One region of the Salinicoccus bachuensis genome, then DNA from elsewhere that is predicted to be linked to it. Evidence: riboswitches for the same ligand, from Rfam matches in the RefSeq annotation. Region 1 holds a riboswitch; each other region holds the start of a gene.

Region 1 (2,272 bases):
TGGAGCGCTTCATATTTTTCATAGGCTTCCGCCTCGGTCTCCCCGATGATCGGCAGGATCATCGGAAACACTTTGACGTCGTCTGCATTTCTGCCCTGGGCCACCGTACGTTCCCTGATATCCTTCACATAGGCTGCCAGGGCTTCCAGGGAATGATTCTTCGTGAACACCGCTTCCGCATGCTTCGCTGCAAAGTCGCGCCCCTTCGGCGATGCCCCCGCCTGGAAAAGTACAGGCGTCCTTTGGGGAGAGGGCTCCACAAGATGCGGCCCCGGCACATTGAAGAATTCGCCGCGGTGGTTGATCATGTGCACCTTGTCAGGGTCTGCAAACGTATCGTTTTCCCTGTCATACTGGACGGCATCTTCCGCCCAGCTGTCCTCCCAGAGCTTGTACACGACCTGGAGGAATTCATCTGCACGGTTGTACCGCATCTCCTTCGGCAGTCGCTGCTCGAGCCCCATGTTGACGGCTTCGCTCTCAAGGTATGATGTCACAACATTCCATGCCACCCGGCCCTCGGTCAGGTGATCCAGCGTCGACAGCTGACGTGCCAGGGAATAGGGCTGTGCATATGTAGTCGAAATCGTCGGTGCAAACCCGAGATGCTTTGTAACGGCTGCCATGGCAGGAATCACGAGTGTCGGATCATGGGCGGGCAGCTGGACGGCGTGCTTTGCCGCTGCATCATGGTTGTTTCCATAGACGCTGTAGGTCCCCAGCACATCTGCAATGAAGAGTGCATCGAACCTTCCGCGCTCCAGTGTCATCGCCGTATCAATCCAGTATTCCAGACGGTTGTGGCCCGTACCCTGGTCCTTTTCATGCTTCCACAGCCCCGTGGAATGGGGGGACGGTGAATTCTGGATGAAGCCGTTGAGATGGATCTGTTTTTTTGACATGTTCATACCTCCGCTTTTTGATATTGAAAAGCCCCTGCTTCTTGAAAATAAGAAGAGGGGCTTTATTTTATAAAATAGAACATCTCTTCCTATCTTCTAGCAAATCGCTACTGGAATTGGCACAGTTCACATACGGTCTGTTGCCGAGGTCTCAAAGGGCCAGTCCCTCCACCTCTCTTGATAAGAATTTTCTGAAATTATTAAGTTATGATGACTAATATATCCCATAGGATATTCAAAGTCAACACCAAATTCTAGTTTTCTTATAGGAATTGGATTTGGCATGTATATCTTTCATATCATTTGATTTCAGACTGTTCTGACACTATAATTGTATTGTGTACAGATTGGAATCAGTATAAACAGTAGACTGTTCTGATTGACATGTTTCCAAGCATCATCTTTCCGTAATTGGTCACGAACCAGATCATAGGAGGTTTTGATTTTGGCAGATAAGAACTATCAGAAAGAAAATGAGATTCCACGCGAGAAAGAAGCGGAACGCGATACGATGACGACCCGGCAGGGCCGGCCCGTCACAGATAACCAGAACTTGCGCACCATCGGCGACCGGGGACCGGCGACGATGGAAAACTACCATTTCCTTGAAAAGATGTCGCACTTCGACCGCGAAGAAGTACCGGAACGGGTGGTACATGCGCGGGGTACCGGCGCATTCGGCTACTTTGAAACCTACGGCAAAGTCGGGGACGAACCGGCAGAAAAGTATACACGCGCGAAAGTGTTTTCCGGCGAAGGCAAGAAGACGCCACTCATGGTACGCTTCTCCACCGTCGCAGGCGCCAAGGATTCGCCTGAAACGGAACGCGACCCACGGGGCTTCGCCATAAAAATGTATACAGAGGACGGCAACTGGGACCTCGTCGGCAACAACCTGAAGATCTTCTTCATCCGTGATGCCATGAAGTTCCCTGATATGATTCATGCCTTCAAGGCAGATCCGGTATCCAATGTGCCCGATCCGACACGGATGTTCGACTTCGTCTCCCGTTCGCCGGAAGCGACGCACATGATCACATTCCTGTTCTCGCCCTGGGGTATTCCAGCCTCATACCGGCACATGCAGGGTTCCGGCGTCAACACTTACAAATGGGTGAATGACAAGGGTGAATCCGTACTCGTCAAATACCACTGGGAGCCGAAACAGGGCATCCGCAACCTGACACAGGAGGAGGCGCACGACATCCAATCCCAGAATGTCGCCCATGCGACACAGGATCTCTACACGGCGATCGAACGCGGCAATTATCCTGAATGGGAACTGTTCGTCCAGATCATGGAGGACGACTATCATGAGGAACTGGACTTCGATCCACTTGATGATACGAAACTCTGGCCGGAAGACAAGT
Region 2 (2,272 bases), 620 kb from region 1:
ACGTGTATTCTCCGTCAGTGAACCATCATCGTAGTCCGGGTTCCCATCCTCATCGAGGACAACATTCTCGAGCACCGAACCGAACTTGATCGCCTTGAAGATTTCAGGTTCCTTCTCAGGAGAAAGGTTGACCGTCTTCGCATAGCAGCCCCCTTCGATATTGAACACGCCGTTTTCATTCCAGCCGTGCTCATCATCACCGATGAGTTCGCGCTGGGCGTCCGCAGACAGCGTCGTCTTGCCTGTACCGGAGAGGCCGAAGAAGAGGGCGACATCCTTGTTTTCCCCTACATTGGCAGAGCAGTGCATGCTCATTACGTCCTGCTCGGGCAGCAGGTAGTTCATAATCGAGAAGATGGATTTCTTCATCTCTCCCGCATATTCCGTGCCACCGATCAGTATGATGCCTTTTTCGAGGGACACGATGACGAATGCTTCCGATTTGGTTCCATCGGTCTCAGGGTCGGCCTTGAAGGTCGGTGCAGAAACGATCGTGAACTGTGGATCCATGCCGAGGGCTTCTTCCTTCGTTTCCGGACGGATGAACATCGTACGCGCAAACATGCTGTGCCAGCTGAACTCGGTCACCACACTGAGGTTGAGGCGTGTCCTTTCATCAGCGCCTGCATAGCCGTTGAAGACGAAGACCTCCTCCTTCTCCCCCAGGTAGTCGATGACCTTGGTGAACAGATTGTCGAAGACCGTCTCCGAGATGGGCTGGTTGACCTCACCCCAGTCGACCTTGTCCTTTGATACACCATCTTCGACGATGAAGCGGTCCTTCGGGCTGCGTCCGGTATATTTGCCCGTTTCAGCACGCAGCGCACCCGTCTCCGTCAGTCTGCCTTCTCCCCTCTTCAAAGACTTTTCGACCAGCTTGGATGTGGAAAGCTGGACATGCGAAGTATCCTTAGCCACCAGATTTTGAATGCGTTCGGAATGGTTTACCATAATTATTGCCCCCGTTTTATGTAGTTTACAAAGTAATCAGGTACTTTCACGAATTAGTATAACACATTGATAATTGATGTGACATAATAATTGTAAAATATTATTACCTTGATTTGATTCCCATCATCTAGTATATTATATGTTAAGTTATCTCTTATCAAGAGCCGGTGGAGGGAACATACCCGACGAAACCCAGCAACCTCTTTTCAACAAAGAAAGGTGCTAAAGGATGCAGAAGTTATTCTGATCGATAAGGGGAAGAGCGGAGCCTTTTCTCGTATTATTGGGAAAAGGCTTTATTTTTTGCTACTGGGAGATAGCTAATAATCATAAAGGAGATATTTTTAATGGCAGAGCGTAGACTTTTTACTTCCGAATCCGTGACGGAGGGACATCCTGATAAAATTGCGGATCAGATATCGGATGCAATCCTGGACGAAATACTGAAAGGGGACCCCCATGCCCGGGTCGCCTGTGAAACTGTAGTGAATACAGGCATGGCACTGATCGTCGGAGAAATAAGCACGAACACCTATGTGGACATCCCGAAAATAGTGAGGGAGACGGTGAAGGATATCGGTTATGTCCTTGCCAAATATGGCTACGACTACAAGACGATGTCCGTCCTTACCGGAATAGACGAACAGTCCTCCGATATCGCCCAAGGGGTGAACAATGCTGTGGAGACGAGGGAGACGGATGCCGTATCCACCGGAGCGGGGGACCAGGGGCTGATGTTCGGCTTTGCATGTGATGAGACTGAAGAACTGATGCCTCTGCCGATAGCATTGGCCCATAAGCTGTCAAGGCGCCTGACCGAGGCGCGCAAGGAGAATATCATCGACTATTTGAGACCGGACGGCAAGACGCAGGTCACTGTCGAATATGATGAGAATGACCAGGTCAAGCGGGTGGATACGATCGTCATCTCGACACAGCATCACGAAGAGATTGAAAAGGAGACGATCCAGCGGGATCTGCTTACGCACGTCATCCGTGAAGTGGTGCCGGCCGAACTGCTTGATGAGGAAACGAAATATATCATCAATCCGACGGGACGCTTCGTCATCGGCGGCCCGCAGGGGGACGCCGGACTGACCGGACGGAAGATCATCGTCGATACTTATGGTGGCTACGCACGCCATGGCGGCGGGGCCTTCAGCGGCAAGGATCCGACCAAAGTCGACCGCTCTGCAGCCTATGCAGCACGCTATATCGCAAAAAATATCGTTGCTGCGGGGATCGCTTCCAAATGCGAAATCCAGCTGGCATACGCAATTGGGGTCAGCGAACCCGTTTCCATATCTGTGGATACATTCGG
Region 3 (2,272 bases), 800 kb from region 1:
AAAGGAGGTTTTTGTCGTGGCAACACCTAAAGAATTCAAGTATTCAGAAGATCATGAATGGGTCAAATTTGAAGATGGCAAGGCGACAATCGGTATTACGGAATTCGCCCAATCCGAGCTCGGTGATATCGTATTTGTGGAGCTGCCTGCTGAAGGCGATGAAATTACTACTGGGGAGTCATTCGGCAGTGTGGAGTCCGTAAAGACGGTATCCGAACTGTATGCACCACTCAGTGGTACAGTAGTCGAGATCAATGAAGGACTCGAGGACAGCCCTGAGCTTGTCAATGAATCTCCTTATGAGGAAGCATGGATGGTGGTCATTGAACTGTCCGATGAATCACAACTTGATAAACTGATGGATGCGGATGCCTACGAAGAAATGGTGGATGCATAAAAACTGAAACTCTGGACATCGTCTGGAGTTTTTTTAAAATATGATACCAGGGGTGATGGCAGTGTATTTTTCCGATAAAGTGCTCATTGTCGAAGGAAAGACGGATAAGCGGCGCATCGAAGAAGTATTGATTGAACCTGTACAGATCATATGCACCCATGGTACAATGGGAATCTCAAAATTGGATGAGATTCTCGACCAGCTGAATGGCTCCGACATCTATATCCTGTCCGATGCGGACAAAGAGGGAAGAAACATCAGGAAATGGTTTAAAAAACATCTGAGTGAAAGTACTCACATATATATTGACCCGAAATTCGGTGAAGTGGGCCGCTGCCCACGCGACTACTTGGCAAACCTCCTTATGAGACACGATTTCTATGTAGATACAAGCCTGATCATGAAAGGTAAGTTCAGTAATGATGAAAGAACCAAAGACAATCGATATTACCAGCCGTATTCAATCTGAGGAGACGTTCGTACTCTATGGCTATGCGCCGATATGTGCAAACTGCCAGATTGCGGAAAGGATGCTCGATATCGTCTCGGAAATGAAGGGAGTTTCATATACTTCCATGAATTTGAACTATCATAAGGACCTCATAGAAACGTATGAGATCAGATCGGCGCCCGCACTGCTACTGTTCAGGGAGGGCAAGCTGGTCCGGGAAGTATATGCATTCCAGTCCGTACCCCATCTGACGGAAGTGTTCGATGAATTCCTTGTTGACGAATAGGGATGCGGATGATAGTATTATTAACAATCTAATAATGAAACTCTTATCAAGAGTGGTGGAGGGAAGTGCCCGACGAAACCACGGCAACCGTCTTTGTGACAAGGTGCCAATTCACTGATCGATTGATCGAAGATGAGAGGCTGATGGATAAAACCGGTGCCTGCTCAACTTTTGAGTGGGCTTTTTATTTAGCGGAGCGGAAAATGCACGACTTTTCCAATATACAAGTCAGGGTGAAACGTATGATCGATATAAGGAAAGCAACGAAAATTTTCAAGACGAAGAACAATACCATCCAGGCCGTGGATGATGTCAACCTTCATATCAGGGAAGGGGAGATATTCGGCGTCATCGGCTATTCGGGAGCAGGCAAATCCACGCTGATCAGAATGCTGAACGGCCTGGAACAGCCCTCCTCGGGCGAAGTGGTGATTGGTGAAGATGTCATCAGTTCGATGACTCGGTCGAATCTGCTCAGGAAACGCCAGAAGGTCTCCATGATCTTCCAGCATTTCAACCTGCTCTGGTCGAGGACCGTCGCCGACAACATCAGCTTCCCACTGGAGATCGCCGGTGTGCCGAAGAAGGAGCGTGCGCGCCGTGTGGCGGAACTGGTGGAGCTTGTCGGCCTCACGGGGCGTGAAGACAACTATCCAAGCCAGCTTTCGGGTGGACAGAAGCAGCGGGTCGGCATTGCGAGGGCGCTCTCCAACAGGCCCGAAGTGCTCCTTTGTGATGAGGCGACGAGTGCGCTCGATCCTGAAACGACGGATGAGGTGCTCGACCTGCTGGTAAAAATACGTGATGAAATGGATCTGACCATCGTCCTCATCACGCATGAGATGCATGTCATCCGCAAGATATGCGACCGGGCGGCAGTGATGGAGAACGGCCGGGTCGTGGAGACCGGACCGGTGATAAAGCTGTTCCAGAATCCGGAGCATGGCGTGACGAAACGCTTTGTCAAAGATGACATCAACGATGAGGAGACGGCCCTGTCATTCGAGGAGGTCAGGGAGATGTTCCCGACTTCGAAAATACTCAAGCTCGGCTTTGTCGGTTCACAGTCGAAAGCGCCGATCGTCTCGCAGGTCGTCAAGAAATACAATCTCGACCTGAACATCCTTTCGGGCAACAT

Evidence for each region. A riboswitch is a leader RNA that binds a small molecule or an ion and turns the genes downstream of it on or off. The one in region 1 is predicted to bind S-adenosylmethionine.
Region 2: another riboswitch for S-adenosylmethionine. It lies ahead of metK (methionine adenosyltransferase); the one in region 1 lies ahead of RQP18_RS11575 (LLM class flavin-dependent oxidoreductase).
Region 3: another riboswitch for S-adenosylmethionine. It lies ahead of RQP18_RS02415 (methionine ABC transporter ATP-binding protein); the one in region 1 lies ahead of RQP18_RS11575 (LLM class flavin-dependent oxidoreductase).

What each region holds. Positions count from the first base shown of each region.
Region 1 is NZ_CP138333.2:2,277,827-2,280,098, forward strand. It holds gene RQP18_RS11575 (LLM class flavin-dependent oxidoreductase) at 1-902, opposite strand, end outside; SAM riboswitch class I at 989-1,089, opposite strand; gene RQP18_RS11580 (catalase) at 1,414-2,272, shown strand, end outside.
Region 2 is NZ_CP138333.2:1,654,364-1,656,635, reverse strand. It holds gene pckA (phosphoenolpyruvate carboxykinase (ATP)) at 1-951, opposite strand, end outside; SAM riboswitch class I at 1,103-1,208, shown strand; gene metK (methionine adenosyltransferase) at 1,299-2,272, shown strand, end outside.
Region 3 is NZ_CP138333.2:461,661-463,932, forward strand. It holds gene gcvH (glycine cleavage system protein GcvH) at 17-397, shown strand; gene RQP18_RS02405 (toprim domain-containing protein) at 453-866, shown strand; gene RQP18_RS02410 (thioredoxin family protein) at 817-1,134, shown strand; SAM riboswitch class I at 1,175-1,273, shown strand; gene RQP18_RS02415 (methionine ABC transporter ATP-binding protein) at 1,377-2,272, shown strand, end outside.